Regions from separate parts of the Erwinia sp. E_sp_B01_1 genome, predicted to be linked through region 2. Evidence: predicted binding sites of a transcription regulator. Region 2 holds the regulator's gene; each other region holds the start of a gene.
What was found. The regulator CRP, encoded in region 2, controls carbon source genes, mostly activating them, when cyclic AMP is high. The targets are predictions, from matches to a motif close to ATGTGANNNNNNTCACAT.
Positions count from the first base shown of each region.

Region 1: the regulator CRP is predicted to act here: its motif matches at 8,120-8,137, upstream of VRC33_RS20385 (YjcB family protein).
Region 3: the regulator CRP is predicted to act here: its motif matches at 6,553-6,570, upstream of idnO (gluconate 5-dehydrogenase).

Region 1 covers NZ_CP142208.1:4,382,408-4,393,179, reverse strand. The annotation lists gene fhuB (Fe(3+)-hydroxamate ABC transporter permease FhuB) at 1-852, shown strand, start outside; gene VRC33_RS20415 (DUF3828 domain-containing protein) at 1,027-1,464, shown strand; gene VRC33_RS20410 (VirK/YbjX family protein) at 1,497-2,432, opposite strand; gene VRC33_RS20405 (DMT family transporter) at 2,698-3,666, shown strand; gene VRC33_RS20400 (transposase) at 4,516-4,983, opposite strand; gene VRC33_RS20395 (polysaccharide biosynthesis C-terminal domain-containing protein) at 5,451-6,707, shown strand; gene VRC33_RS20390 (ATP-grasp fold amidoligase family protein) at 6,716-7,669, shown strand; gene VRC33_RS20385 (YjcB family protein) at 7,726-8,007, opposite strand; gene VRC33_RS20380 (diguanylate cyclase) at 8,939-10,231, shown strand; gene soxS (superoxide response transcriptional regulator SoxS) at 10,252-10,641, opposite strand; gene soxR (redox-sensitive transcriptional activator SoxR) at 10,733-10,772, shown strand, end outside.
Region 2 covers NZ_CP142208.1:402,725-413,496, forward strand. The annotation lists gene VRC33_RS01765 (cytosine deaminase) at 1-946, shown strand, start outside; gene tsgA (MFS transporter TsgA) at 1,012-2,196, opposite strand; gene ppiA (peptidylprolyl isomerase A) at 2,471-3,043, shown strand; gene VRC33_RS01780 (putative adenosine monophosphate-protein transferase Fic) at 3,141-3,701, shown strand; gene VRC33_RS01785 (aminodeoxychorismate synthase component II) at 3,735-4,310, shown strand; gene VRC33_RS01790 (aspartate aminotransferase family protein) at 4,395-5,612, shown strand; gene VRC33_RS01795 (YccS/YhfK family putative transporter) at 5,790-7,868, opposite strand; gene crp (cAMP-activated global transcriptional regulator CRP) at 7,927-8,559, opposite strand; gene VRC33_RS01805 (OsmC family protein) at 8,868-9,269, shown strand; gene VRC33_RS01810 (phosphoribulokinase) at 9,279-10,190, opposite strand; gene VRC33_RS01815 (YheU family protein) at 10,280-10,498, opposite strand; gene VRC33_RS01820 (hydrolase) at 10,500-10,772, opposite strand, start outside.
Region 3 covers NZ_CP142208.1:4,165,552-4,176,323, forward strand. The annotation lists gene VRC33_RS19390 (amino acid ABC transporter permease) at 1-368, opposite strand, end outside; gene VRC33_RS19395 (ABC transporter substrate-binding protein) at 365-1,261, opposite strand; gene VRC33_RS19400 (sugar dehydrogenase complex small subunit) at 1,764-2,330, shown strand; gene VRC33_RS19405 (GMC family oxidoreductase) at 2,358-4,013, shown strand; gene VRC33_RS19410 (cytochrome c) at 4,010-5,413, shown strand; gene idnO (gluconate 5-dehydrogenase) at 5,651-6,412, opposite strand; gene VRC33_RS19420 (LacI family DNA-binding transcriptional regulator) at 6,721-7,713, shown strand; gene VRC33_RS19425 (MFS transporter) at 7,895-9,220, shown strand; gene VRC33_RS19430 (hypothetical protein) at 9,295-9,534, opposite strand; gene VRC33_RS19435 (DUF2778 domain-containing protein) at 9,662-10,015, opposite strand.

The DNA of each region.
Region 1 (10,772 bases), 820 kb from region 2:
TGGCGTGTCTGGCCCTGGCGCTGGCCGCGAACGCTGGCTGCGATGAGTGCCGGGATCATGCTGGCAGCAGCAGGCACCCTGATTCAGAAACTCACCGCCAACGTAATGGGAAGCCCGGAGGTACTGGGTATCAGTGCTGGCGCGGCGTCTGGCGTGGTATTAACGATGTTTCTGCTGCCCGCTACCGGCTTCGGGACGCTGCTGTTTGCGGGTAGTGCAGGAGCCGCAGTCACGCTTGCCGCTATTCTTGTCGTTGCGGGCAGGAAACATTTCTCAACCCAGCGCTTACTGCTGGCGGGGATCGCGCTGGGAACACTGTTTTCAGCCGTGATTTCTCTTTTGCTGGCGAGTGGCGATCCCCGTCTTGGCAATCTGCTCAGCTGGATATCCGGCTCGACTTACAGCGTGGAGCCTCCTCAGGCCCTGGCCAGTGCGGTTCTTGCGCTGGTAATGATGACGCTGATCCCTTTGTGCCGTCGCTGGCTTAACGTGCTGCCGTTGGGGGGAGATACGGCCCGGGCTTTGGGTATACCGCTGGGACGTGCGCGCCTGATTATTTTGCTGCTGGCCGCTGTACTGACAGCCGGTGCCACATTGACGGTCGGGCCACTGAGTTTTATCGGGCTGATGTCACCGCATATGGCACGGATGCTGGGCTTTCGCCGGGCCATGCCGCAACTCGTCATGGCGGCGATCCTTGGCGCATTGTTGATGCTGCTGGCAGACTGGTGTGGGCGCATGATGATGTTCCCGAACCAAATTCCCGCCGGCCTGCTGACAACGTTTATTGGCGCGCCTTATTTCATCTATCTGCTGCGCCAGCAGGGCCGCTATCCTGGCGGCAAAAAGTGACGTGCACAGACGCAACGGGCAGGGTGAGTTTTACTGCCCGGCATCATGGCCCGCTGGCTGAAGGCAAACCCGCTATAAACAGTTACTAAAAAGAACGCAGAAAACTCTCCGGGCCGGGGTATGAAAGAGTAAATTAGCCAGGGTATTTTGGGCTGACCGGCAGAGATAAAACAGATGAGAAAAGGGTTACTGGTACCAGCTATGCTGCTGCTGGCAGGGAATGGGATCGCAGCACAACACAATGTGGACCCTGAAACGGTTAGCAAAAACTTCTATAGCTGGTATCTGACGGCATTAAGCAAAGATGAAAGCCCCGCTGACGAGCAGGACCCCGAGCTGAAGCACTACGTCACGCCGCAACTGCTGAATAAGATCACCCTGCTGATCAAAGGTCCTGAAGGCATGGATGATGACTTCTTTCTGCAGGATCAGGACTACAGTGACTCCTGGGTTGATCACGTCTGGGTAGGGAGTTTTACCCTCAACGGTTCAACCGCCTCAGGCGATGTCATGCTGGGGAACGATCCTGCCGATCTGCAACATCTTCTGGTCACGTTGCACAGGGATGCGGCGGGCTGGAAAATCGATGACGTGGAAAAAGAGTACAGGTAGCCCCGGTTCTGCAGGGCTACGCGCTGATCTTCTCAGGCAATGGCGTGAGTAAACTGTTGCTGCATCGCATCCAGCAAATCGTAACGCTTACGGTATTCCGAGCGTTTTTTACTGGCGATCTCTTCCAGAGGTTTACGTGGGAAGACGAGCGGTAACGCATAAAGTTTGCGGCTTACTGGCTGGGCGTTCAGCGATACCCAGAATTCGTTATAGCTGGCATGGAACAGCCGACGCTTCTTCAGACGATAACGCAGGCTACGGAAAATATGGCCGCTGTCGCTGACCGCCTCAATCTTCTTAATGCCGGTTGCGGCACAAATCAGGGTAAGGGTTTCCATCAGTAGCCGTTTGGGGAACAACCCGTAGCAGGCCTTGGTCGCTTCGCGGATCATTTCGTGAGGGGTGTCGCGGTGCGCGCCCTGAATCCCGCCAATCATCACCACTTGTTCGCCATTCACGAGGGTGACGGCGAACGTCAGCATTGCCAGCTGCACGCCATCGCGGCGAAACAGCAGGTTCACTTCCCCTTCCCGCTCACAACGGCCCGTACAGGCCAGGGTGATGGTAAATGCTTCGCCGTTTTTTCCGTTCAGATGGATCAATTCCAGCCCCTGTTGGGTCAGCATTGCCTGACGAAGGCGCAGGGAAGGAAGCTGCTTTACATAGTGATAGTGGCTGATAATGGCATTAGCGCGTTCGGCCATTGGCATCCCGTTATACAGATAGGGGCGGTGTATCTTGCCAGGCAACGTATGCTGTACCGGCAGGATCTCGCGCATTACCGGCTCTTCATTGATTGCCGTGAGCAGCTTCCAGGTAGTGACAGGCCACGCCAGCGAGCGGAACAGATACTTGATGCGAAATTCACGGTCATACCACAGCTTACCCGGCTTACATTTTCCGGAGACCAGCGAAAGAAAAAAGGTCAGGCTGTTTTCCTGACGAGGGGCAAGCGTGGTATCAGACATGATCGGTAATCCTGGGAGAAAACCCCAGTCAAACACCCCCATGCTCAACAACAAATAAACACCGCTGGCGGTGCCAGGACTATTCCGAAATGGTTGAACAGGCGTTTAATTAACGCTGGAATAAAGTCAAATTCCGGCCAGCTTTCCCCCGCCTGGATTGGGTAACCCAAACGTCGTAAGCTGCCTGCTCACCTTTTTTACCGGGCAGAGTGTGCCAGAGCAGGGGCTACACTGCGCCTTAGCTTTACTGAGAGGCCGATTTTCTATGTTTGCAGGTGTGTTATTTGCTCTGGCCGCAGGGCTGATGTGGGGCCTGATATTTGTCGGGCCGGTGCTGGTTCCTGATTATCCGGGCGCATTACAGTCCGTGGCCCGCTACCTGGCGTTTGGCCTGATCGCTTTGCCACTGGCCTGGCAGGACAGGAAACGTTTACGGTTGCTCTCCCGCAGTGACTGGACTGAAGCGCTGAAACTGGCACTGGTCGGCAACCTGCTTTATTACACCTTCCTGGCGAATGCCATCCAGCGCACCGGGGCACCGGTCTCCACCATGATTATAGGCACCTTGCCGGTAGTGATTTCTGTCAGTGCGAACCTGCTGTACGGGCGGCATGAGGGGCGGCTGGCCTGGCGCAGGCTTTTCCCTGCACTGGTCTTGATCGGGACGGGGTTGGGTTTTGTTAACATGGCTGAACTACAGGCAAACGCTGAGCAAACCGATATGTGGCGCTACCTGAGTGGCATCGCGCTCGCGGTTCTGGCGGTGATCTGCTGGACATGGTATCCGCTGCGTAATGCCCGCTGGTTACGTAAGCATCCTGACAGCAAGGCCACCACCTGGGCTACCGCTCAGGGCATCGCCACGCTGCCTCTGGCGGTAGTGGGCTACCTGCTGGTCAGTCTGCATCTCCACCTGACGCAACCGGCATTCTCCCTGCCTTTCGGGCCGCGTCCTGAACTCTTTGTGCCGTTGATGATAGCCATAGGCCTGCTCTGCTCCTGGCTTGGCGCACTATGCTGGAATGAAGCGAGCCAGCGTCTGCCAACGGTACTGGTTGGGCCGCTCATCGTCTTTGAAATCCTTGCCGGGCTGGCTTACAACTTCCTGCTTCGTCAAAGCTGGCCGCCTTTACTGACGCTGACGGGCATTCTGTGCCTGGTCGCTGGCGTGATAGTGGCAACCCGGATAAAGCCTGAAGCGGTTATCACCGAAGTGGCTGTAAAGAATGATTAAATTGCGGGAAAAGTACACAATTTCTTGCAGAAGGCTTCTCTATGGGCTGGCCGCAAACTGAATCCGATAAAAAGTTAAACTTGTGATGTACAGCGTATTTTTAGGACTATGCCGCCCCCTCAAATCCCGGTCTGGCGCGCACATTTCCCTGACACAGTAAGTTATTGTTCCGCTATAAGAATAATCGCTAATAATTAGGGCGCTATTTTTGGACAGTCAACAAACGCTCATTAATGATAAACCCGCTATTTTTGAGACGGTTTTTTTAAAGTAAAACCACGCTTAACTCAAATTACAGTGGCAGTGAAACGTCAGATAAGTGCCAGGAAAGCGTTAAAAACATAAGTAAAACACAGGTGATGATTTATCCTGTGGTTGTTTTTTGAGCTTAATTGTACTGTGACTTAAGTTTTTCTACATGATTTCATCTGTCATAAATGGCGCTGAAGCTGTGTAAACCTTTGTCAGTAGCGTGCTTAAGGCAAATTAGCGGGTAGCATAGGGTCTGGAATTTTACAATAAGGATAAAATACATAAACCATTCTAAAAAAGAAAAGGTTTACGATTTTTTAAGTGCTGAGAGGGCAGAACAGGCTTTGTGTAAGCCGGGGTTATGTCAGGAAAGGCGCATTTATCTTTGACTTCAAAGATAAATGCGCTCATAAGTAATTGAAATGGATGTATTTTTAGCTGGTGCTTAATAAATATACAGCTCAGAATGGGACAATCATGACAATTAACTCATCAGGAATACACGTCACCATAAAAACGTTTCTTACTTTTCAATTAGCATCAGGAATATTTTAATTTGGCCCTGCAGGTAATTTTAAAGTGTGCTGTAGATCGCATTTACTGATTTTCAACGTTGTAGGGATAGTGATAAACGCTACGGCTAATATCCAGTAAACGGCAGCTGCGACGGGTTCCGATGTCAAAAGTATCCTGTAGATAATTAACAGCCTGGCGCTTGTCGTTAGTAGTGAAAAAGTTTTTCAGTACGCTTTGCAGCATCTCTTTATCAGAGGTCAACGTCAGTAATTCTCGTTCCATGCTATGTACTTTTTCTTCTAACTCCTTGATCTTTCTTCCTTCTTCTGAAGAAAGGCCGGCAAACTTTTTCTTCCAGCTATAGAACGTAGCTTCCGAAATTCCCAGTTCATCACAAATCTCTTTTACCTTTACACCACATTCAGATGCTTTAATGGCACTGGTGATTTGCTCTTCTGTATATCGTGACTTTCTCATAAATGCTCTTCCTTTTCTTAACTGTAATGTGATGAGAGTGACTGCATTAATAAATGGCTCTGAATAATCCATAAATTAGGCTGGTCACGTTAAGTGCGCGATTTGAATGGCAAGGATTACGTTAAGGGATTATGAAGAAATATCATCATGGGATTTCTCCTATTTTATTTCCAAAGCCCTTTGTTAGCTTTCGATATGCAGGTTTTTGTTATAAATTCGTCTCATACCAATCACCTGGTCAGTGAGTAATTCAGAATACTCCAGAATGCTACCAGTCAAATTTGTGCCAGGATAATTAGCGCCAAAAGTGGCTTGTGAATTCCAGACAAAAATTGAGTCCAGATAATTTCAGACTCACTTTGTGTGATAAAACGAGTGTAAAAAAAAGCTTTTGAATAAGCACGGGTTAGGAATAATCCGCATTATAAAATTTCAGGACCATTTTTTCGCCAGGGTTATTGAGCGTTAAACTTTCCCGTTTTCGACATGGATGTACAGAGTAACTGCAGCAGGTTATTTGTTTTACAAAGGATGCTTCAATGAAACACAGCGCTATGTCAAACGCCATCTGGATGATGTCGGAAAAAGTTGTTTCCGTATTCGGGGTGATATTTGTCACGTCTTACGTCGCAAAATCCTTTGGCCCTTCCATATTTGGGCAAATAGCATTTTCTGCATCACTTTTTTCAATTGTTCAGACCGTAGCCATTTTCGGTACTGAAACCATTCTGTTTAAAAGTATCAGCAAAAGTGCGCCAAAAGGAATACGGCTGATGGCAGTTGCCAAACAGCTGCGAATGGCTTTGTTATTGTTACTGTCCGTGCCGGTATTAATTTATGTCTGGCTGGAAATGCGTGAAAATTTTCTCATTTTCGCCATAGCTTCATTTTTATCAGCAATGTTTGTGACTCAGGATATTTTTAGCGTTTACAACAATGCGCGGCTGGAGTCGCGGATGAATACGGTGGCGAATGCCGCAGGAATGCTGCTCAGCTTTGGCATCAGCTTTACGGTTGCCTGGTTCAAACTCAGTCCTTTGCTGCTCTCGCTCTCTATCGTGACAGTGACGCTGGTGCCGTATCTGATTAAGCGAAGCCGGTTTTATCAGGCTAACAGCATCACTCCACCGCCTAAGCGTAAGCACAGAAGTTATTTGCGATACCTGTTACATGCCGGATTGCCGCTGGCTATCTCCAGCGTGTTTATCTCGATTCAGGTCAAACTGGCTCAGTTTTTCCTGGTAGGAGTAGGTTCAGCGCACGACCTGGGCCTCTTTACCGCAGCCAATACCATTTCCGCTTCGTGGATTTTTATTCCGGTGGCGATCATTACATCCTGTTTTTCTGAGATTTTCAGAGAGCGTGCGGATGTGGCAGTAAAACTGGCTTCGAGACTGAATGGCTATGTAATAGCAGTATCCTTTTTGATGCTTCTTATCATCGCGTTTTATGGTGAAGAGATCATCACTACCCTTTATGGGCAAGACTACACACAATCGGGAAATCTCGTTACGTTATTGTCGTTAGCAACCTGCTTTTCGGCAATGGGAACAGTAGCTTATCGCTACATGGTAAAGGAAGGTGGTTTCAATTACTTACTGGTTAAGATCGTCCTGCTGGTAGTAATTAGCGTGGTAACCAACTGGTTCTTCATCCGTTTCTGGGGATTAACAGGCGCTGCCTGGAGCGTACTTGTCACCGAGTTGCTCTCCCTGACCGTAATGAATTATTTCTTTAAGAATGGCGTCATTCTTAAAATACAGCTTTCCTCACTCAACTACAAAACTTACAAATGAGGTAAAAAATGTTAAAACTCAAGTCAGAATTGAGAAAAGGCGTCTTATACCTGCTTAAAAAAATGCCCTGGTCCTATCAGGACAGAGTTCATTATTTTCACAGATTTAAGCGGTTGCCTAACATACACCAGCCAAAATTATTTAATGAGAAGATTCTGTATCGCAAATTTGTCACCGGCGACTATGTTCGTTATGGGAACCTTTCGGATAAAGTACTTGTGCGCGACTACATTGCAAAAACTATCGGTGAAGAATATTTAATTCCTCTGCTGCATGAAACGGATAATCCGCTAACGCTGCTGGGGCTCAGCTCGCTTAAAAACACCGTAATTAAACCGAACCACGGTTCAGGTATGGTAGAAATCCTGCTTGAAGAGCCAGACTGTATTCAAAAGCAGCTGCTTATCAAGCGCTGTGATGAGTGGCTGAAATGTGATTTTTCGCACCAGTCCCGTGAAATTCACTATCGCTATATCAAACCGCGGATTTTGGTTGAAGAGTATGTGGGCGAGGGCAAGCTGGCAGCCGTCGATTACAAATTCCACATGTTCAACAAGAAAGATGGCAACTTTGAATATGTGCTGCAAATCATCTACAACCGTAATGGTGATGCACCGCTGTCGATGAACTTCTACGTCAACAGTCTGGAACAGTGCTTCTACAAGATCCGTGACACCGGGCTGGATATCAGCAGTGACAGGGAAACGCTGGAAAAAGCGCTGGCGCTGAGTCAGAAACTGGCCAGCGACTTCGACTATGTGCGCGTGGACTGGTACATCTGCGAAGGTCAGATCTTCTTTGGTGAACTGACCTTTACGCCAGGCGCAGGAATGGTGACAGGGCTGGATATGGGGCTGGATAAGATGATGGGTGATATGTGGCTGCAGGAACGTAAGGCCGCAAAACTGAAACAAAACTCAGGAGATGTAACACCACTGCCGGTTGCCTTTAAAAAGATGTAATGCCAACCGAAGCATTAACAAGCCGTTTCCTCTCAGAGAAAACGGCTTGATTGTTTTCAGGGCAGGGGATAATCAGTAGGGGTGTGGCTCATCACATCGATAAAAACGTCTTTAGTGATATGCCAGAAGTTATGCAGATTTTCCATGCTCAGCGTAATACCCAGCAGCCCGGTGACGAACCAGCATGACATGCCGATACCCACGCCGGTAAAGATGAAGGCCATACCCTTATGGCTGGTTTTACGGCACTTCACGTTGAAAGTGCTGGCAAAGAACATCATCACTGCACTAACCAGTTCCCATCTCATCAAGACCAGGCTGGCGGTTAAGGTACCCATAGCTGTTTCCCATTCTGAAAATTTTGCCCTGACAAGAGGCTTTATCATCACCCGTTCAGACGGCTAGTTGCCAGGTAAGCTGGCCTCTGAACAACGATTACTGCTTACAGAAATGTGATGACGGTCACATTATATCACTCGATTTTAAAATTTGAACAAAATTTAGACCTGGTATGGTAGTTTTTTGCTGCGCAGAAATATAGCCGTTTACTTACTGAGGTTTACGTAATTTATTCCTGAATATTGGGAATAATGCTGTTCATAATTTGAAGAAAGTGCCACTGAGCTATTTTTCCAGGCCTGATATACAGGTGAAGAAAATTAATTTGGTAATTTTAAAGGTTTTATTTTTGATATAAGTAAGTTAGCGAATTTATGAGACGCTAAATGATAGTATTTATTATTATTAAAGATAAGATTTCCTGGCGCTGAAAATGACGATATTGATTTGCCGCTATTGAAACTTCCGCAAAAACAGATTGTTGATATTGCCAGCATTGGAAATTTTTGAAGAAAACTTAATCCTTTCTAAGGATTTTTACGGCGTGACTTAAGTCAAATCACACCTTTGGGATGAATCTTACCCGCGAAAAGTTGTACAACGCACCAATGGAATGTAGGATTTTTTGCAAGAAAAAACCTTATAACTCATTCCCTTCCATTTTTGAGGGGCGGGGATTTTGCACCCTGAATAAAGCTCGCTAAAAATTCGCCTGAGCGAAATGTCTTCATGTAGCGCTAAAAAAAATAAAGGAGCCTTTGTGTTTTTCACTGGCTATTTGGGGCCGAAAGGCCCGATACACCCCCCAGGAACCTCTCTTGCACTCTGTATCAGGCCGTGCAGCAATCTTCTGGCTCAGGCCGGGGCTGCTGACTACGATAATCTGCGTGTCCAGGGCTAAATCACCGCCATCAGGGCGAGGGAGTAAGCATGCCTGATCACTCTTCAGGGCGCGCCGGCACGAAACCATTGCTGACGCTGAAACAGTATCTGCAACGCATTCATCTGGTCATCATCATCGTTTCGCTGCTGTTCAGCGGGATTTCGATGTCGGTGCTCTCAATGTTTGCCCTGCGCAGCTATGCCGAAAATAACCTGCAGCTGGTCGCCACCACCATCGGCTACAGTGTGCAGCCTGCATTACTGAATGGAGATGCCGCATCGGCCAGTGAAATTATCCGGCAAATCGGCACCAAAACGGCCTTTGCCAATGCAAAGGTGGTCGATGCCAACAGCAGGATCCTGGTCAACTGGCCCTCGCCGGGCGTGAACCGCAATAAACAGGGGGCAGGAGAACTGGTTACCCACTGGCTGTTCCCGGAGACATTAAAAGTGCCGATCATGCATGCCAACCGTGAGATAGGGCAGGTCTGGCTGACGGGGGATGCCAGCCGGGTGCTGCACTACCTTAGCCAGGCGCTGACCTGGCTCAGCGGTAGCCTGCTGGTCGCGGCGTTGCTGGCCTGCTGGCTGTCGCGCCGGATGCACGCCGGGATTGTCACCGGGCTGCAAAATATTGCCTCAGTGGCGCATGATGTCCGCAAACGCCGGGCTTTTTCGCAGCGCGTGCCCTCCTCTCCCATTGCTGAGCTGAACAAGCTGAGCGGTGATTTCAACAGCCTGATGGAGGAACTGGCGGAGTGGCAGCATCATCTTCAGCGCGAGAACGATTCGCTGGCTCATCAGGCGTTGCATGATGCGCTCACCGGTTTGCCTAACCGCAAAGCGTTCGAGCTGGAGCTGGATAAACTGCTGGGCAACCTGCTGACGGCCGGGCAGGTTGCCGTGCTCTTTATTGACGGTGACCGGTTTAAGGCGGTCAACGACACCTATGGTCATGCGGCTGGTGATAACGTGCTGATGCAGACTGCTCAGCGCCTGCGCGAACGCTTACGCAAAGAAGATCTGGTTGCCCGTCTGGGAGGCGATGAGTTTGCCGTATTGCTGTCCGGGATTGAGAACGGTGAGCAGGCGGCAAAAGTGGCAGAGAATGTGATTGAAGCGATGCGCGAACCGATCGTGCTGGAGAACGGCAAAATGGTGGCACAGTCGTTGAGTATTGGCGTGGCGCTGGCTAAAAATCACAGTTCGGGTGAAGCGATGATCGCCCAGGCCGATGCGGCGATGTACCACATCAAAGAGCTGGGCGGCGGCTGGTATTTTTCCCCGTCATTCTGGGGACAGGATCCGCGGGCCGTTTCTGACATTCATCATGGGGCCTGATGAGAGGCCAGCGGCCCTCATCAGTTGGCCGCTGCGGCAAAGTCGCTGCAGTCAAAGCTGTAACCGGCCTGGCGCGTCAGTGACTGACGACGCAGGGTATGGCGGTACGCAGTAGGTGTCTGTGAGAACTGACGGCGGAACACGCGCGAGAAGGTCTGCTGCGAGTCGTAGCCGTACTGCATCGCAATATCAAACACCGGGCGCTGCGTCTGACGAAGAGCTTCTGCGGCCAGCGTCAGTCGCCGCTCCCGAATATATTCTCCCAGCGTCTGCCGCGTCACGGTGCGGAACATCCGCTGCAAATGCCACTTCGAATAGCCTGACTTCGCAGCGACCTCATCAATCGACAGCGTTTTATCAAGGTTATTTTCAATCCAGTCGGTAAGGGTGTGGATGATGTCGTCATGCATACTGCTCTTCTCCCTGGTAAGAAAATTACGTTTCGCCTTCTCAATGGCTGCTGAGTATAATTCCTCAAGTTAACTTGAGGTAAAGAGCTAAATGAAAAAAAGTCGCAACTGCCCCAACAAGCGAGAACTGA
Region 2 (10,772 bases):
TGCCAACGGCATTCAGCATGTGCGTACCCATATCGACGTGTCAGATCCCACACTGACGGCGCTTAAAGCGATGCTGGAAGTGAAAGCAGAGATGGCACCCTGGGTGGATATTCAGCTGGTGGCTTTCCCACAGGAGGGCATCCTCTCTTATCCGGACGGTGAAGCCCTGCTGGAAGAGGCATTGAAGCTGGGGGCAGATGTGGTGGGGGCGATCCCACATTTCGAGTTCACGCGCGAATATGGCGTGGAGTCCCTGCATAAAACCTTCGCGCTGGCGCAAAAATACCAGCGGATGGTGGATGTGCACTGCGATGAGATTGATGATGAGCAGTCCAGGTTTGTTGAAACGGTAGCGGCCCTGGCGCTGCGCGAGAAAATGGGCGAGCGGGTGACGGCCAGCCATACCACCGCCATGCACTCCTATAACGGGGCTTATACCTCGCGCCTGTTCAGACTTCTGAAGCTTTCTGGCATTAACTTTGTCGCTAATCCGCTGGTCAATATCCATCTGCAAGGCCGTTTTGACACCTATCCAAAGCGCCGGGGGATCACCAGGGTCAAAGAGATGCTTGAAGCGGATATTAATGTCTGCTTTGGTCACGATGACGTGTTTGATCCCTGGTACCCGTTGGGAACGGCGAACATGTTGCAGGTTCTGCATATGGGGCTGCACGTCTGTCAGCTGATGGGGTATGGGCAGATCGACGCCGGTATTAACCTGATTACCCATAACAGTGCCCGGACACTGCAACTTAAGGATTACGGCATTCAAACCGGGAACAGTGCCAACCTGATTATTCTGCCTGCTGAAAACGGCTTTGATGCTCTCCGGCGTCAGGTTCCGGTGCGGTACTCAATCCGCCAGGGGAGGGTGATAGCCGAAACGCAGCCGGCAGAAACGCTGATCCACTTACAGGAAAGTGAGAAGGTAGATTTTAAAAGGTAATTTTCCGTGCTCTGTACAGAGCCATGAAGAAATAAAAAAGGCCGGTGTTCCCGGCCTTTTTATGTTTAGTGCGAAGACATATGTCCCGGCAATTTGTGTTTGCTGACGAAGCCCAGCAGCAGACACATCACAAAGACGACCGCATAGAGGCCGTTAGCCGTCATCAGCGCTGCGTGGGCACCTCCTTTTTCCACAATCGGCCCGGTGACCACAAAGGTCAGCATGGTGCCTACCGTGCCGCAGGTCAGGATAAAGTTCACCAGCTTCGGTGAAGAGACTTTGGTCTGCAGAGAGCCCAGGGTGATGATAGTGGTGTAGATAGCGCTGGAGCCAAAGCCCAGACCGATCATAATCCACTTCAGCATTGAGGCGTCAGGAGTGGAGACAAACCAGTACATCATCGCCGTTGCCAGCAGGGCCAGCAGGGTAAGAATACGTTGAGGATCGAAGAAGCGCAGGATGGCGCTGAAGGCCCACATGCCGATCATATAGGATGTCCAGAAGTTGCCTACCAGCCCACCGGCCTGGCTGATATCCATCCCCATGGTTTTGGTGGCATACAGCGGCACCCAGCCGATAAAGCCAAGCTGTCCAAGGATGTAGCACAGGGCAGCGATCGACAGGAACAGCACGCCGACACCCCATTTTTCTTTTTCTCCGGCTGGTTGATTTGGCGCTTTCTTGCCCAGAACCGGGAACTCAAAGCACAGTGCCAGCACGAAGATAGCCACATAGATCACACCGATGCAGGCATAAACCCAATACCATGGCAGGGAGCGCGCGAGGATAGCGGCGGCAATAATCGGAAAGACAGTTCCTGCCATGCTGAAGAAGGAGTCGGTAAACAGCAGGCGCGAACCGCGCTGACGCCCCTGGTACAGATGAGTGATCAGGAAGGTACCAATCGACATGGTGATGCCGCTGACCACGCCCAGTACGAACATACACAGCGAGAAGACGTTCAGGTTATGGCTGGTCATCAGCCCCAGCACCGCAAGCACCATCAGCACGAATCCGAATACCAGCTGACGCTTCAGAGGAATAATTTCCATCAGCCAGGCATTCAGGAACACCGCAACCAGAATACCGGCATTCAGAAAGGTAAAGGTGTTGCTCATTTGAGCGACGGGTAACTGAAAATACTCAGCAATATTTTCCAGTACCATACCGGTGACGATTACTACCGCGCCGGTAAGCGCATATGAGAAGAAACTGATCCAGGTAAGCCCGATGCGATCGCGATTAGTCATAGTTGAGGCCTGTGAGTAAAAGGGAACGTGGCGCAGGAAGGCCACGGTAACCCGCAGGAGTGTAACGATATTCGTGATCGGCTTAAACGAATAATGAAACATTTAATTTCATTTTCATGAATTTCGTGACTTAAGTCACTGTTTATCGGGGTCCGCAAGCGATTGCCTGCCGCAGTTCGCGAGTAAATAAAAGTAAAACGCTGGCGCGTTGTTAAGCGCCTCTTTACAATCATTTTTATTGTTCAGGCTCACAGCCCTTAGTAAGGAATCTTTCATGTTAAAACGTACTTTGACAGCCGTTGCTACCCTTCTCGCGCTGTCCACAGTCTCCGCTTCTGCACTGGCAGCAAAAGGGGATACTCATGTGTTATTGACGACTTCAGCTGGCAATATCGAACTGGAACTTAATAATCAAAAGGCCCCTGTTTCGACAAAGAATTTCGTTGATTACGTCAATAACGGCTTCTACAACAACACCACTTTCCACCGCGTCATCCCGGGCTTTATGGTCCAGGGCGGCGGCTTTACCACGGATATGCAGCAGAAGCCCACTAACGCGCCGATCAAAAATGAAGCGGACAATGGTCTGTTGAATAAGCGCGGCACGATTTCTATGGCCCGTACGGCGGACAAAGACAGCGCTACCAGCCAGTTCTTTATCAACGTAGCGGACAATGCTTTCCTCGATCACGGACAGCGTGACTTCGGCTATGCCGTCTTCGGCAAAGTGGTAAAAGGGCAGGAGATTGCCGACAAAATCTCTCAGGTTCAGTCGCAGAACGTCGGCCCTTACCAGAATGTTCCGGTTAAGCCGGTGGTGATCCTTTCCGCAAAAGTCCTGCCTTAATCTCCCAACGGGTGATTGCTGCTTATAATAAGTGCAGTAACTTGCACGCGACCTGGAGGTCGCATTTCGCAGCAGTCACCACGTTCCGGGAGTCAGCATGTCCAAAAAGTTCACCGATAAGCAAAAACTAGCCCTCTGGCAGCAAAGGCAGGAAGCCAATTTCTTTGCCAGTTTCGCCCTGAGCGGTGCCACGCTGGATCCGGGTAATGGACATCCAGGTTTACCTCATTTACGTGCACTCCATCGCGCACTGTTCCATGACGTCCTGGAGGATGCCGGAGAACTGCGTCGGGTTGATATCGTGCTTGGCGACACCCCCTGCTGCCATTTCGAATATATCGAAAAAGAGGGCAATTCACTGATGCAGGCGCTGGAAGATGAAAATGGTCTGGCCGATCTGCCTCTGGATAAATTCACTGAACGCCTGGCCTGGTATTATTGCGAGCTGACGGTGCTGCATCCTTTCCTGCGTGGCAATGGCCGCACGCAACGTTTGCTGTTTGAGCAGATCGTTATTCAGGCCGGTTATGATATTCAGTGGAAGAAAACAGACAGCGACAGTTGGAAAGAGGCTAACCGCGCCAGCCTGGAAGGGGATCTGAGTTTACTCACCGCCGCGTTTGGCAAAGTGGTAAGCGAACGGCAGGAAAATGCGTAGAATGGCGGCGTCCCAGATCATCCCGGAGCCAACATGCTACTGCTTATCGATAACTACGACTCTTTTACCTGGAATCTTTACCAGTATTTTTGCGAGCTGGGGGCTGAGGTAGAGGTTCACCGTAACGATGAAATTTCGCTGGCGCAGATTGCGGATTTACAGCCGGAGCGGCTGGTGATTTCACCCGGGCCTTGCACGCCAGATGAGGCGGGGATTTCTCTGGCCGCTGTCCGTGAGTTTGCCGGGAAGATGCCCATTCTGGGCGTTTGTCTTGGACATCAGGCCATCGCACAGGCTTTCGGCGCTCGTGTAGTGCGTGCGCGTCAGGTGATGCACGGGAAAGTGTCGGCTATTGAACATAACGATCGTGGCGTGTTTGCTGGCCTGAACCATCCGCTAACCGTTACCCGTTATCATTCGTTGATAGTGGAAACGGCCTCGCTGCCGGAAGCGTTCGAGGTCACGGCATGGACACTCTCCAACGGAGAACCGGATGAGATCATGGGCTTTCGTCACCGTCATTTACCGCTGGAAGGCGTACAGTTTCATCCTGAAAGCATCCTCAGCGAGCAGGGGCATCAACTCCTCGGTAATTTCCTGAAAGCGTGAAATAATTGCAATTCAGTGATTTTTTATGCATATTTTGTGATTATAATTTCACTCTCTGACAACGAAAAAAACATGAGGTAGTCAATGGCAGCGGATAAATTAGCGGTAACGCGGGCGACGTTCGATGAGGTGATATTGCCTGTTTATGCACCAGCGCAGTTTGTGCCGGTGAAAGGCAAAGGCAGCCGGGTCTGGGATCAGCAGGGCAAAGAGTATATCGACTTTTCCGGTGGTATTGCGGTCACGGCGTTGGGGCACTGCCATCCGGCGTTGGTGGAAGCATTAAAAACTCAGGGCGAAACACTGTGGCATACCAGCAACGTGTTCACCAATGAGCCAGCTTTGCGCCTCGCCAGCAAGCTGATTGCCGCCACCTTTGCCGAACGTGTGTTCTTTGCCAACTCGGGTGCAGAAGCCAACGAAGCCGCTTTCAAGCTGGCGCGTTACTACGCTTCCAAACGTCATTCACCCTACAAAAGTAAAATCATTGCCTTCCATAACGGGTTTCATGGCCGCACGCTGTTTACCGTTTCCGTGGGTGGGCAGCCTAAATATTCTGACGGCTTTGGTCCGAAGCCTGCGGATATTGTCCATGTGCCGTTTAACGATCTGGCTGCCGTTAAGGCGGTGATTGATGACCATACCTGTGCCATTGTGGTTGAGCCGATTCAGGGCGAGGGCGGCGTGATGCCAGCGACTCTGGAGTTTATGCAGGGGCTGCGCGAATTATGTGATAAGCATCAGGCGCTGCTGGTGCTGGATGAAGTGCAGAGCGGTATGGGCAGGAGCGGCAAGCTGTTTGCTTATGAGCATTATGGCGTGCAGCCGGATATCCTCACCACCGCTAAAGCGCTGGGCGGCGGTTTCCCGGTCAGTGCGATGCTGACTACCAACGAGATCGCTTCCACTATGTCGCCGGGCGTTCATGGCACCACGTATGGCGGTAATCCGCTGGCCTGCGCCATAGCAGAAGCCGCGCTGGATATTATCAACACCGAAGAGGTGCTGAGCGGTGTGGAAGCTCGCCGTGAGCAGTTTGTCACCGCACTGAAGGCCCTCGATGTGAAGCTGGATTTGTTCAGCGATATTCGTGGCAAAGGGTTACTGATTGGTGCCGCACTGAAGCCGCAACATGCAGGTAAAGCGCGGGACATTCTGAATGCCGCCGCAGCGGAAGGAGTGATGATTCTGAATGCCGGAACGGATGTGATCCGTTTCGCCCCTTCGCTGGTAATTGAACCTACTGATATTGAAGAGGGCATGGCCCGCTTTGCTAAAGCGGTAGAACAAGCGCTGGCTTAACAGACCGACAGGGAGCTGAGCTGCTCAGCTCCCTGGGGATTTCCCATCAGCTCAAATTTTGCATCAGATCCCTTTCCACGCCATGCCGCTCTCTCACACCTGCATTCGTACCGCCCCCTGCAGACCGGCTGTCAGGCCCTCTTTCATCTCACCGTACAGGCAGCACAGGATAAGCAGTCAGGACGATTTTCTTAACTTGCGTGAGAGCCAGCGTCCGTGGTGCGGACGTGAACTCCAGGCGAGTGAGGAGATGGTATGCATCACGCTCAGATGCCCCAGAATACGCTTCACATGCCTTTCAAGAATGGTGACCGGCCCCTGATGAAACTCCACCTGTGAATCCAGCACGTTAGCTTCAGAGCTGGGGCCATCATATTCCAGTCGCTGCTGACAGCGTTGCAGTGCCACCTCGCAGGATTGCAAATAGCGCTCTGCCAGCGAAGAGGTCAGCATGGTGTGCTCGCGCGCCAGCGTGGTCATGGCATTGATATGCTCAACGATAAACTGACTGTGCGTTACCCAGAGTTTCATATCGGAAAGATAACTGGGATCAAATCCCGGCTCCTGCATCGCCTGATTCAGCGAGTTATACAGCGCGTTGTGAGCCTGATTTACTTTTATGCGCTGGTAAGCCAGCTTCACCGGATCCTGCTCATTCCCCAGTAAAAGCTGTAACGCATCCTGATAAGTGCCCAACGCATCGTGCGCATTCTGTCGCAGCAGACCGCTTTGCCACTGTGGCCATAACCAGACCATGCCGGCAAAGGCAATCAGACAGCCCATCAACGTATCCAGCAACCGGGGCAGCAGGAAATCTGCCCCATTCAGCGAGAGGAGCTGTAAAGAGTAAACGGCGGTGACGGTAAAACCGATCATGGCAAAGCCGTAGAACTTACGGATAAACAGATAGCTGATCAGGGTGATCGCCAGCATCACCAGCAGGACGATCGATTCCGGTGCCTGAAGTCGCAGGGTTATAGCCGCAATAACCAACCCGGCAAGCGTGCCAAGCGCACGGTGCTGGATCCTTACCCGGGTGGCACTGTAGCCATTCTGACTGACGAACATCACCGTCATCAGGATCCAGTAAGGTTTTGGCAGATTAAAGAACAGCGCCAGGGAGCTGGCAAAGGTCAGCATCACGGCGAACCGGCCTGCGGTTCGCAGGGCTGCGGATTTCAACGACAGATAGCTTTTGATGGCGGGCAGCAGAGGCAGCCGGCGTTGCCGATCGGCCATTAAGTCCCGCTGATAGAGAGGGCGCTGCGTGCGCAACACCCGTCCGATACGGCTGAAATGGTAATAGCAAAAGGTCCCAACCGGATTATCCGGATTCTGACGCGAAATTTTCTCCAGCGCCTGCAACTGTTTTTCCATGGTGAAACGGTTGGGCAGCTTGTGATAGAGGATATCGTCGGCCAGTTCACGCAGCCTGGCAGCTATAGTCTGAGCATTCCAGCGAATGACCGCTTCAGCATGGCTCTGCTCAACCAGTTTTTGCACCTCCTCCGGCTGATGCAGACTGACTGAGATATGTTCCTGCAAATCCAGCGCCACCTGAAATGCCCGGGTTAGCCGTTTATGATGGTTATAACGGGTAGCTGACAGCATGTGCATTTGCTGATAGCAGGTGGTGATCAGGTCGACAGCTTTCTGCTGTCGTATCAGCAGCGGAGGCAGGGCCTTTTCAGGATCGGTAAGCCGGGTCAGCAGGGTATATTTGGCTTCGCAATAGCCCGCCAGCTCCCGGTAGAGCAGGCTGAGAGTTTCGCGCATCGGCTGCTCTTTCCACAGCCAGAACCAGAACCAGTTAAAGACTCCGTACCAGATTGTGCCCAAAATATAGAGCATCGGCGGTTCCCAGACGGGCATACGTCCGGCCAGACTCAGCGTAAAAATTGCAGCAATCAGCGAGCCTGGCAGCAAACGCCCATGCAGCGGGCTTAGCTCCCCGGTAATGCCCAGCAGCATCGCCATCGTAAAGAGAATAACCGGCAGGGGAACGGCATGGCCGCCAAGGTACTGGATCAGGAAGCTGCTGAAGGCAAACAGGCTTCCGCCGACAATCAGGCGTTTGAAAAAACGTTTATGAGGCGTATCGAGACCAGCAATATTGCAACAGGCAGGCACTAAGGAAAAGAGTAAACCTCTCTGCAAATCGCCCAGCAGCCATCCTGTAGCCACGGGTAAACAGAGCACCAGCGTCTGGCGCAGTGCGTAATTAACTTCTGGGTGATAAATGATTCGACGCCACATCACTCCGTACCAAATAAAACGGCGCAACAGTAACTGTTGCGCCGTGGATCAGAGCCGATTAGCGAGTGCCGTAGACAACGATCGTTTTACCGTGTGCCGAGATCAGGTTTTGATCTTCCAGCATTTTCAGAATACGCCCTACCGTTTCACGTGAGCAGCCAACGATCTGCCCAATTTCCTGGCGGGTGATTTTGATCTGCATGCCGTCCGGATGCGTCATGGCGTCGGGTTGCTTCGCCAGGTTCAGCAGGGTTTGCGCGATGCGACCTGTCACATCGAGGAAAGCTAAATTGCCCACTTTCTCAGAAGTCACCTGCAGACGACGCGCCATCTGTGAAGAGAGACGCATCAGAATGTCAGGGTTAACCTGAATCAGCTGACGGAATTTTTTGTAGGAGATCTCAGCCACTTCACAGGCTGTCTTCGCACGTACCCACGCGCTGCGTTCCTGACCCTCTTCGAACAGGCCAAGCTCGCCAATGAAGTCACCCTGATTGAGGTAAGAGAGGATCATCTCTTTGCCTTCTTCATCCTTGATAAGTACCGCTACTGCGCCTTTGACGATGTAGTAGAGCGTTTCCGCCTTTTCACCCTGATGAATCAGCGTGCTTTTGGAGGGATACTTATGAATATGGCAATGTGACAGGAACCATTCAAGTGTCGGGTCTGTTTGCGGTTTGCCGAGAACCATTCGCTGTTATCCTCTGTTGTAATCGTGCCTAAATACAGGGGCAGAGTTCCCTGCCAGGCGTTGAAATAGTCAAGCGTTTCCCATCAGGAAATTTATTCGGGCCTCTGTCAAAAGCCTGGCTCGTTATGTCGTCCCGTTTCGTCATGCATGTAGAGTACTGACGAATATATTACAGCTTTGTTTGTAGCACAGCTTTCAATGGGTGTCTTCTGTTGTCTCGCTTCAGCATAGTGCGAAAACTGCCGCATTGCCGTTTTTCAGGGTAAAGCGTAATCTGAGGTTAACTGAATGAATTAGAGGAACTTGTTATGCAGGCTCGGGTAAAGTGGGTAGAAGGGTTAACGTTTTTGGGAGAATCCTCATCGGGACATCAGGTGTTGATGGATGGGAATTCAGGCGATAAGGCACCAAGCCCGATGGAAATGGTGCTGATGGCCGCGGGCGGATGCAGCGCAATAGATGTGGTTTCCATCCTGCAGAAGGGCCGTCATAACGTCAGGGATTGCGAGGTTAAGCTAACTTCAGAGCGCCGTGAGGAAGCACCCCGCCTGTTTACCCATATCAATATGCACTTTATTGTCAGCGGTGCAGCGCTGGCTGATAAGGCCGTAGCGCGTGCTGTGGATCTCTCCGCTGAGAAATATTGCTCTGTTGCGCTGATGTTAGGAAAGGGCGTGGAGATCACCCACAGTTATGAAGTGATTGAATAACAGGATAAGTCACTGCATCACCGTTTTGCTGCTGCCCCGCACTGTCGGGGCATCACTCAATTTTTTCCCCTGGATCAGCCGTTTCACCAGCGGCCCCATGATCAATTCCATCGCCAGCCCCATTTTTCCACCCGGCACCACTAATGTATTGATGTGGGAGATAAAAGACCCCTGTAGCATCGACAACAGGTAGGGGAAATCAATATCCTCCAGCGCCTGGAAGTGGATCACTACAAAGCTCTCATCCAGCGAGGGAATGGCTCGCGCAGCGAAGGGGTTAGAGGTATCTACAGTGGGGACGCGCTGGAAGTTGATGTGTGTGCGCGAGAACTGTGGGGTGATGAAATTAATGTAATCTTCCATAGAGCGCACTACCGAATCCATTACCGCCTCGCGGGAGTGCCCCCGTTCACTGGTGTCGCGCACTAATTTCTGGATCCACTCCAGGTTAACGATGGGGACCACGCCGACCAGCAGGTCAACATGCTGTGAAACGTTATCGGTAGGCGTCACGACACCGCCGTGCAGGCCTTCATAAAACAAAACGTCGGTAGGTTCAGGCAGGGGTTGCCACGGCGTAAAGGTGCCCGGAACCTGGTTCCACGGCACAGCTTCATCATAAGTGTGAAGGTATTTACGCGATTTGCCGCTGCCGCTACGGCCATATTCAGCAAAGGTGTGTTCCAGTAGCGCGAAGTCATTGGCTTCGGGACCGAAATAGCTGATATGCCGGCCCATATCGCGCGCCTTACGGATGGCCATGTCCATCTCAGGACGGGTGTAGCGATGAAAGCTGTCACCTTCGACTTCTGCAGCATGCAGATTCAGCTGCTGGAAAATTTTTCTGAAAGCCAGGCTGGTGGTAGTGGTTCCCGCTCCGCTGGAACCGGTCACCGCGATGACCGGATGTTTGGCTGACATGGCATACCTCCCTGAAAAAAATCACATCGATCCAGCATTGGTACCATGTTTAACGCACAGGTGTCATCTCTGTGCATTAAACCGCCTTGTTAACCGGTCACCTGGCCACGAGGCATAATATTTACTGTTTCATGCAGTTCTGACCACACCAGCACTACTTCGCCGCTGTTTAGCAGGCGGCGAACGTCTGCAACTTTTTGTTCAAGGGTCTTTTCCTGCTCGCCATAGTCAGTGCCCTCCCGCAGCACAAAGGCTTCCAGCAGGTTATCGAGAGTTTCAGCGTCTAAATCTTTCCAGGGAATAATCACGTTAGTTGTCCAGCCAGGTTGAAAGCCATTGAGGTATACGTTGCTCAAGCCACATTTGCGGTTTCCGCAGGGTGCCGCCGACAAATCCTACGTGGCCGCCATACTCCGTCAGCTGATAAGTGACGCTGGAAGGCAGCAGGCCGGCAGCGGGTATGACCTCGCTGGTCATAAAGGGATCGTCTTTAGCATGGATGATCAGCAAAGGTTTTGCCACGCCGGGCAGTAAAGGCATCGCGCTACAGCGGCGATAATAGTCTGTTGCATCCAGAAATCC
Region 3 (10,772 bases), 1.0 Mb from region 2:
ATGTTGTACCAGAGGAACAGCTGAACCAGCATCGGCACGCCACGGAAAAACCAGGTATAAGCCCAGCTCACGCTGACCAGCACCGGATTAGAAGAGAGGCGCATCAGTGCCAGGATCGTGCCGCCGGTAAAGCCCAGCACCACGGAGATCGCGGTCAGCTCCAGCGTCATCAGCACCCCTTCGAGGATCGATTGCTGCGTAAAGCTGTCGGCAATCACCTGCCACTCAAAGCGGGGATTCTGCACCATAGAGTTGATCGCAGCGGCCAGCAACAGCAGCACCACTACGGCACTGATCCAGCGGCCATAGTAGCGTTTGCCGACTATCCGCAGCGTGTCGGGATCCTGGTGGCGGTCATCAAAACTCATTCGAAGATTTCCAGATTACGTTTGGCTTCTTTCACTGCGCCGAATCCAATCGACCACTTATCCAGGATTTTCTGGTAAGAGCCATCTTTGATCAGCGAGTTCAGCGCGGCCTGAACCGCAGGCTCCAGCGGTGAATCTTTAGCGAACGCCACGGAAACCGGCGCATCGTCTACATGAATTTGTCCCGGCAATGCCAGCACCGGCACCTGGCTGACCTGATACGTCAGGCCTTCATAGGGGCCGAAGAACATCGGCACGCGCCCGCTCACTACAGCCTGCACGCCAGACGGACGGTCCGGGAATACCGCGGTTTTAATCGCTGGCTTACCGGCGTCTTCACACTCTTTGCTGGCCGTTTCCAGACGGGTTAACTGAGTGGTGCCTGCGCCTGCACCCACGGTTTTTCCGCAGATCTCCAGGAAGGAGGTGAACGGCTTCACGTCAGCGGATTTCAGCGCGATGATGCCCAGGCGGGAAGCGTTGTAGTAGCCGACAAAATCAACCTGAGAGAGGCGGGCTTTGGTGGCGTTGATGTTGGAGAGCGCCACGTCGTAACGGCCAGATTTCAGGCCTGGAATGATGTTGTCGAACCCGCCAGTATCCTGCCAGTGCACCGGAATGCCCAGGCGCTCTCCCACCGCATTCATGATGTCGATCTCGCGCCCGGCCAGCGTTTTGTTGTCTTCTTTAAAGAAAGTGGTCGGCGGCGTGTTCGGGTTGGTCCCGGCCACGATATAGCCACGCTTCAGGATATCCGCAGGGATCTGGCTTTTCAGTGTGCTGTCCGCTTCCACATGCAGTGTGCTTTCAGTCGGGACGTTCTGATCGGCGGCCCATGCACCCGGCAGACTGCCAACCATCAGCGCTGAGAACAGCCATTTAGATAATGTCATGCAGATTTTCTCCTGAAAAAATAAAAGTTCCGCTCTCAGAGATTCGGAAAATAGCGCTAACGGTTCTTATTTAATAGAACGCCTGATTCATTCTCACTGAAGCCCCGGAACCAGGGCAAATGCGAAAATAAGATAAGCTTTGCCGGATAATGGTTAAAGGCTGTGCAGCACGGGTTAGCGGGGAATTTCGCGATAATTTCCAGGAGTTTGGCGGGAAAGATTCATTCAGCTACGGCTGGGGCATATTTTGTTTTTGAAATAATGAAATGCTTAAGACAAATTATTATCCACTTATTTAACAGGGTTATTTCATGAGTCTTTTAATATATCTGATAAAACTTTGTGCAATCCCGGCAGCGGCAAGGAATTTCCCTGTAACAAATTTATCATTTAGAGCTAAATCAATCACACCTTCGCAAAATCCCATTAACAAACACACTTCTTCCGGGTAATAATTGTGACCTTCGTCTCAATTTATGCTCACCGTTTTTCAGGGAAATCCATGACGCTGTTTAAAACTCACCTTGCCACTGTTGCGCCCAGAAATGGAACCGGTTCCAGTCGCCGTAAGTTCCTGCTGGGCGCGGTCAATCTGGGCGTAGCGGGCGCGTTGTTCAGTCTGCCCTCCCGTGCCTTTTCGGCCAGCCTGCTCAGCGCCGCCGATCCGGTAAAAAACTTTATTACCCTGTCTCAGGCCATCACCGAACATACCCATATCCACAGTGATTTGGCGGCCCGTTTCTATGAAGTTTTTGCCACATCCGACAGGCAGTTTACTGCCAGGGTAAACCGTCTGGTGCAACTGCTGACGCCGGGTGACAGCGCGCAAACCCTGATGGACAAAGCCCGCAAGGCCGGACTCAACGAGTTTCTTTATCAGATCGTCACCGCCTGGTACACCGGCACGGTGGGCAGTGATTACCACGGCACGCTGGTCGCCTATAAGCAGGCGCTGATGTATCAGCCAGTCAGCGATGGCCTGGTAGTGCCTACCTATTGCGGCAACGGCCCGATCTGGTGGACAGCGCCCCTTCCTGACGAAAACGACGGCCTGATTGCCAGCCTGTAAACCTCTTAAAAATAAGACTAAAAAAACATGAAACAACCCGTATTTACTGCGCAGGGCGATGCCAGCGCGGATATTGTGATCGTGGGATCAGGCATTGTCGGTGGCATGGTCGCGAATGAACTGGTCAGCCAGGGCTATTCGGTGCTGGTCCTGGAAGCAGGTCTGCGGATCGAACGCGCTCAGGCGGTGGAAAACTGGCGCAATATGCCGTTTGCTAACCGCGCCGGATCGGATTTCCAGGGATTGTATCCCCAGTCGAAATTTGCCCCTGCGCCGCTCTATTTTCCGCCCAATAACTACGTTAACGTCACCGGCCCGAACGCCTCCAGTTTTCAACAGGGTTATCTGCGCACCGTGGGCGGTACCACCTGGCACTGGGCGGCTTCCTGCTGGCGTCACGATCCCAGCGACTTTGTGATGCAGTCAAAATATGGCGTAGGGCGAGACTGGCCGATCTCCTATGACGAACTGGAGCCGTGGTACTGCAAAGCTGAAAACGAAATCGGCGTGGCTGGGCCGCACGATCCTGCCCGTCAGTCCCCTTCTCAACGTAGCCAGCCTTACCCGATGGACATGGTGCCCTTTGCCCACGGCGACAGCTATTTCGCCAGCGTGGTTAACCCGCACGGCTATAACCTGGTGCCGATCCCTCAGGGACGCAGCACCCGTCCGTGGGAGGGCCGCCCGACCTGCTGCGGCAACAATAACTGTCAGCCGATTTGTCCGATTGGTGCGATGTACAACGGCATTCACCATATCGAACGCGCGGAACGCAGTGGCGCCGTGGTGCTGGCCGAAGCGGTGGTTTACAGGATTGATACGGACAGCAACAACCGTATTACGGCAGTGCACTGGAAGGATGCTTCTGGCGCTTCTCACAAAGCCACAGGTAAAGCCTTTGCGCTGGCCTGCAACGGCATTGAGACGCCGCGTCTGCTGCTGATGGCGGCCAATGACGCTAACCCCACCGGGATTGCCAACAGCTCCGATATGGTCGGGCGCAATATGATGGATCACTCCGGCTTCCACTGCTCGTTCCTGACCAAAGAGCCTGTCTGGCTGGGTCGCGGCCCGGCGCAGAGCAGCTGTATGGTCGGCTATCGTGACGGTGAGTTCCGCCGCGACTATTCCGCCAACAAAGTCATTCTTAACAACATCTCCCGCGTGGTGGCCGCCACGAATCAGTCGCTGGCGAAAGGGCTGGTGGGCAAAGCGCTGGATGAGGAGATCCGCTATCGTGCCGTACACAGCGTGGATCTCTCCATCAGCCTGGAGCCGCTGCCCGATCCTGAAAACCGCTTAACGCTGAGCAAAACCCGCCTGGATCCGCACGGTCTGCCCTGCCCCGATATTTACTACGACGTGGGCGACTACGTGCGTAAAGGCGCGGAAGCCTCCCATGCGCAGCTGGAGCATATCGGCCAGCTGTTCGAAGCCAAAGAGTTCAACATCAGCAAAGGGCTGAACGCCAACAACCACATTATGGGCGGCGTGATCATGGGCAAAAACGCCAAAGTGGGCGTGGTGGACGGTAACTGTCGAAGCTTCGACCATGAGAACCTGTGGCTGCCCGGTGGCGGCGCTATCCCGTCGGCCAGCGTGGTCAACAGTACGCTGACCATGGCGGCGCTTGCCCTGAAAGCCGCGCAGGATATGGCGATGCGTTTGAAGGGGGCGATATGAAACGCTTAACCTCTCTGGTACTGGCCGCGCTGACCACGGTGGGATTCAGCCTGCCTGCCTCTGCCGACACACTGGATGCCAGCCTGATGCAACAAGGCCAGCTGGTCGCCACGGCTTCCGACTGTCAGGCTTGCCATACCGCACCCGGCAGTAAAACGGCCTTTTCAGGCGGCTATGCGATTGCTTCACCGATGGGCGTGATTTACTCCACCAACATCACACCTTCTGCTGACGGGATCGGGAAATATACCGAAGCCGAATTTTCTGCGGCGGTAAGGGATGGGGTGCGTGCCGATGGCGCTCAGCTTTATCCGGCGATGCCTTATACCTCCTACAGCAAGATGACCGATGAAGATCTGCATGCGCTGTATTACTACTTTGAACACGGCGTAAAACCGGTGGATCAGGCTAATCCTCAGACCAGCCTGCCTTTCCCGTTCAGCCTGCGCTTCAGCATGAAGTTCTGGAACCTGCTGTTTGCCGATCGGCAACGTTATCAGCCTGATACCAGCAAAAGTGACGAGTGGAACCGGGGCAACTATCTGGTTAACAGCCTGGCGCACTGTAATACCTGCCACACGCCGCGTGGTGTGCTGATGCAGGAAGAGAGCGCGCATCCGCTGGCTGGCGGGCCGCTGGGGAGCTGGTACGCACCGAATATCACTGCCGATCCGGTCAGTGGCATTGGCGGCTGGAGCGATAACGAGCTGGTGCAGTACCTGAAAACCGGGCGGGCAGAAGGGAAAAATCAGGCGGCAGGCGGCATGGCCGAAGCGGTGGAAAACAGCCTGCAATATCTGCCGGACAGCGATCTGAAAGCGATTGCGGTTTACCTGAAAAGTACCCCGGCCATCCGGGATCGGGGTGAAACCCAGCCTGCCTTCTCTTACGGCAAGCCGATGGATGTGGAGGACAGCATTCGCGGACGTAACCCGAATAATGCTGACCACACGCTCTCCAACGGCGCGACGTTGTTCAGCGGCAACTGCGCCAGCTGTCATCAGCCCGATGGTGCAGGCAGCAAAAATCAGGCTTACCCTTCGCTGTTCCACAACACCGCCACCGGGTTGCAAAATCCCAACAACCTGATCTCCGCGATCCTGTTTGGGGTGCAGCGTAAAACGGCGGATGGCGATGTGCTGATGCCGGGCTTCAGTTCGCCTTCTTACGTCGACAAACTGTCGGATCAGCAGGTGGCGGATATCAGCAACTTTGTGCGTCAGAATTACGGTAATCCGGTCGGGACCGTGACTGCGGGCGATGTGGCGTGGGTGCGTAAAGGGGGGCATCCACCGCTGCTGGCTCAGGCCCAGCCTTATTTAGTGCCGGGTGGCCTGGTCGCGCTGGTGCTGATAGTGATTATTGTGCTGGCGTGGCGCAGGAAGCGCAGCCGGGGTTGATAACGAGGGGAGCCGCAGGGCTCCCCTTCAGACTATGGGCAAAGTGCAGGCTCAGGGAGCCTGTGCCTCTCGCAAAGACGCAAAAAGCGCCGTCCGTGGCAGCTCAGCACGGGCCGTCCATGGCCCGTGATGCTTTGCTCAAGGCACAGGCTCCCATCGCTTCAGGTTCGTCAGCAGTCTGAAGGAGAACCGTATGGACTCCCCTTTTTATCCCCGTCGCGCGGCCAGCATCCCACCTTATACCGCTGCCAGCATCCCGCCATCCACAAACAGCAGATGCCCGTTCACAAAGTCCGAAGCTCTGGAGGAGAGGAACACGGCTGCACCCACCAGCTCTTCCGGATTGCCCCAGCGGGCGGCAGGCGTGCGCTTGCACAGCCATTCGGTGAACTCGGAATTATCCACCAGCGCTTTGGTCATCGGCGTCTCGAAATAGCCCGGTGCGATACCGTTAACCTGAATGTTGTAACGCGCCAGCTCCACGCACATCCCTTTCGTTAACATCTTCACTGCGCCTTTTGCCGCGGCATAAGGCGTGATGGTGTCGCGCCCCAGCTCGCTCTGCATCGAACAGATATTAACGATTTTGCCTGATTTGCGGGTGATCATCCGCTTCGCCACGGTCTGCGAAACCAGGAACACGCCGGTCTGATTAGTGGCGATGATGTCATTCCACTCATCCAGCGGGAATTCAGTAAAAGGATGGCGGCGCTGAATACCGGCATTATTGAACAGCACGTCGATTGGCCCAATCTGAGATTCAATCTTTTCAATGCCCTCTTCCACCGCCTTTGGATCGGAGACGTTGAAGACGGCGGTATGCGCGATAAACCCTTCCTCGCGCAGCTTCATCGCCGCCTTCTCCGCCCGCTCTTCCGAAGTGCCGTTGATGATGATCTCCGCGCCATGCTGTGCCAGGCCGCGCGCCATGATAAAGCCGATGCCCTGCGCTGCGCCGGTCACTAAAATACGTTTGTTATCTAAGCTGAATAAATTCATGGTTACTGCTCCGTTGCTTCAGGGCGAAAGCGGTCAGACTTCACAGGATAGTGGCACCCTGCAAAATGAAGGGCTCCCGGATGACCAGCCAGTGGCTCGCGCGGGTAAGGCTCTATCTCACGGGTTTTCATCGTGCAAGACTGTGATGCGGCTCACTTAAAACCGTGTTACTAAACCAGGTTACCTTTGCTGTGATCGGCAACGGCTTTTGTCCGCTGGCGAGGCGCCGAACCCGCACTTTATCCAATTTCCTTTAAGGGTTGCAGCAGGCATAATGTCAGGCTTCCCCGGCCGATCCTCAGAGCAGAATGAAAAACCAACGTATCACCTTACATGATATCGCTACCCTGGCTGGGGTAACAAAGATGACCGTCAGCCGCTATCTTCGCACCCCTGAAAAGGTCAAACCGGACACGGCTGAACGCATCGCCAGCGTGATTGCCGAGGTAGGTTACGAGCCAGACCCGGATAATCACGCCATCGCGGGTAATGCCCTGCCCCGTATCGGCGTGCTGATCCCCTCGTTCAATAACCAGATATTCTCCGATTTGCTGGCTGGCGTGGAGTCCGTGACCTCCGCAATGGGCTATCAGACGCTGGTGGTCAACTACGACTACGACAGCCAGCGGGAAGAAGAGCAGATCGCCACCGTACTGGCTTTTAACGTTAAGGCGCTCTTACTGACCGAATCGGTACATACCCTGCGGGCGGAAAAATACCTTAAAGCAGCGGGCATTCCGGTGGCGGAAGTGATGGGACTGACCACAACTGAAGGCCGGATAAATGTGGGGTTCGACAACTTCCAGGCGGGCTTTGATATGACCAGCATGCTTACCGGCAGCGGCAAGCGGCGCGTCATTTACTTCGGCTCCATGTCCGATCTGCGCGATGAACAGCGCTATGCCGGTTACTGCCAGGCGATGGAAGCGGCGGGCCTGCCGACCGGGCGCATCGCCCCGAAAAAAGTCTCTTCGGTTTCCACCGGGGCTGGGATGATGACCCTGGCCCGCCAGATGTATCCGGAGATGGACGGCATCCTCTGCACCAACGATGATCTGGCCGTTGGCGTGCTTCAGGAGTGTCTGGCGGCTGGCATAGCTGTGCCCCACGAGATGGCAATTGCCGGTTTTCACGGCCTGGAGATTGGTCAGGTCACCACGCCTAAACTGGCGAGCGTAATCACCCCGCGCTTTGAGATGGGCAAAACCGCCACCGAGATCCTGATCAAGAAGATCAACAATGTCCCCACTATTGAGCGTGTGGATCTGCATTACCGGCTGTCGATGGGATCGACCATTTAATCAGCCCGATTTCCCCTCCCCGATCACGCCGTTGGTAACACAGTTTACTAACACGATTTGGTGTGAGCTGGCTCTCAACTTAATACTCAGAAACCCCTTTAATAGTAAGCATGCCTTATCAGCTGGTGGTCAGTTCCTGCTGGACGAACGCCGCTTCACTTCCTGTTTCAGAGGGCTTCAGATGAACGAAAAAATCCCCGGCACACGCTGGCTGCGAGTAATAGCCCCAATCCTGATCACCTGCATCGTGTCGTTTATGGACCGGGTCAATATCAGCTTTGCCCTGCCCGGCGGCATGGAGGAGGATTTGGCGATCTCCAGCCAGATGGCCGGTATCGCCAGCGGCATCTTCTTTATCGGTTATCTGTTCCTGCAGGTGCCGGGTGGCCGGGTGGCGGTAAACGGCAGCGGCAAGAAATTTATCGCCTGGTCGCTGGCGGCCTGGATGGTGGTCTCCATCGCCACCGGGTTTGTCACCAACCACTGGCAGTTGCTGGCGCTGCGCTTTGTTCTGGGGATTTCTGAGGGGGGAATGCTGCCGGTCGTGCTGACTATGGTCAGTAACTGGTTCCCGGAGAAAGAGCTGGGCCGCGCCAATGCTTTTGTGATGATGTTCGCCCCGCTGGGAGGCATGTTCACCGCGCCCATCTCCGGGATGATCATCAATACCTTTGACTGGCGCTGGCTGTTTATCATCGAAGGCCTGCTCTCTGCGGCAGTGTTACTGGTGTGGTGGCTGGTGATCAGCGATCGGCCGGAAGAAGCACGCTGGCTGCCCGCGCGTGAAAAAGAGTATCTGATTAAAGAGCTGAGCCGCGAACGTAATGAGCGCCGCAAAAAAGCGCCGGTGGGCAAAGCAAAACTCACCGACGTGTTCAAAAACCGGGGGCTGATGAAGCTGGTGCTGCTGAATTTCTTTTACCAGACCGGGGATTACGGCTACACGCTGTGGCTGCCGAGTATTCTGAAAAACCTGACCGGAGCCAACATGGCCAACGTCGGCATGCTGGCGGTACTGCCCTTTGTGGCAACCATCGCCGGGATTTACCTGATTTCGCTAATCAGCGACAAAACCGGCAAGCGCCGCCAGTGGGTGATGATCTCCCTGTTCTGCTTCGCCGCCTCGCTGCTGGCTTCCGTGGTGTTGTACCAGCATGTGGTCGCCGCCTATATTGCCCTGGTCTGCTGTGGCTTCTTCCTGAAGGCCGCCACCAGCCCGTTCTGGTCGATGCCTGGCCGCATTGCCTCGCCTGAACTGGCGGGCAGCGCACGCGGCGTGATTAACGGCCTGGGGAATCTGGGCGGCTTCTGCGGTCCTTTCCTGGTGGGTATTGTCATCACCTTCTGGGGACAAAGTGCCGCTATCTGCGCCCTTGCCGCCTCACTGATTATTGCGGGGATTATTGCCGCCACGCTGCCGAAGCAGTGTGATTTGGTGGCTGAAGCGGAGAAGCCAGATGCCGACCCGGCCAGCATGCCGAAGATAGCGTCCGGACATCATCACTGAGAATAACTGCGGAGCAGGGAAGCTCTGTTTTGCAGGCGCTGTACAGTCAGGTTAGCCATCGATATCACCATGTTCTATTTACGAGGTAAACGCATGGCTATTAATCCCGATATCAAAACAGTGAAAATTAGTGCAATAAGAAAAGTGAACTCCACCAGTAGATCGGCAGTATGCTCAACGCCGTCAGAGTTGCACCACTCCCCCAGTAAAGCTGTCAGATCCGGTATAGCCCGGGGTAATACCCAGGCAACAGCAAAGTTCATGGCAACCAGCAGCACCAAAAACCCGCAGATTCGCAAAACCCACTTTTTCATCAATCCACCTGTATTGTTCCATAAGCCTGAAGAAACGACCCCGGCACAGGAATCATGCTCGTTTTGAGTAACTGAACACGAAGATATTCAAAATCTGAAATATGAATAAGGGTAATACATCCTTCACTTAACCCCATCGGCCAACTGGATGCAGACGGAAATTACCCCGTTTTACGCCGTTAATAAAAGTCCAGTCGTCAATCTTCCCATCAGCCCGGTAAAGTGCAAACCATTCCTTCCGGTTAGTCCCATAACCATATCGTAGAAAGCTGTCCCGCAATTCCGCCAGACGGCCTCCAGACTGGCGACCTACAATATAATATCGCCCCTGAGGGAGAGGCCCAATATTTTTAACGGCTGTAAGACTGGCATTATTAACACCTTGTTTCTGACCAGAAAAAGCGGGGAAGCTTCCAATGCCATAGCATTGAAGCAAGGAGGAAGGCATTCCATTGAGTGAAAAATGACAGGTTCTCGGCATATCAATTCCTTTTTGATAAGATTACCGATGTGGATTAAATCATTACAATGAAAGAGAGGGCAATAAAAAAGAATGAAAGAAAACACAAACAAAATAAATCACTCAAAATCTTAACCAGCCTTCAACATGCGCGTGTGTAAGTTCTCTGCCAGCAAACGGCAGGTCCAGGATTTTACCGGGATTGTCGGGGCACGACGGGTACGGGGCCAGGTAATTTCCTGGTGATGCCGTTGAATAACAGATGACGGAGCGAGACCCCCGGCCTGATTTTTTCTGCTGATGAGTGAGAAAATCAGGCTGTAATTGCGTCTCGCCTTTTAAAGATTAATTAATTACCAGTAACTGCCGATAACTTCCTTCATAGATTATCATCATCCAGCGGATTATATACTCTCATGGCATCCTGCGGTCTGCTCTTATCTTCCGGGCGGTCAACCCGGCACTGACGATAATATGAGCACCCCTTCCGAAAATGGATATCAGTCTCATTTTTAGCCTTTGTTACTTCTGGACATTAAGTCGTCAGATCGTAATAATGTACTGGTTTATCAATAGGTAATAATAACATCACGTTATCATTCTACTGATCGCAGACTTTCCGGTCTCGCATTTTTCTATAGCGGGGCTTTACAACGCATATTGGTTTGACTTAATACAGGGTTTTATTCAGTCACCTTATTATCCAGCTTTTTTATATTCTGCTCCGGAATACTCTCCTGATGCGGCTTAATGCTGGTTATAACTCAGACCGCGTTTT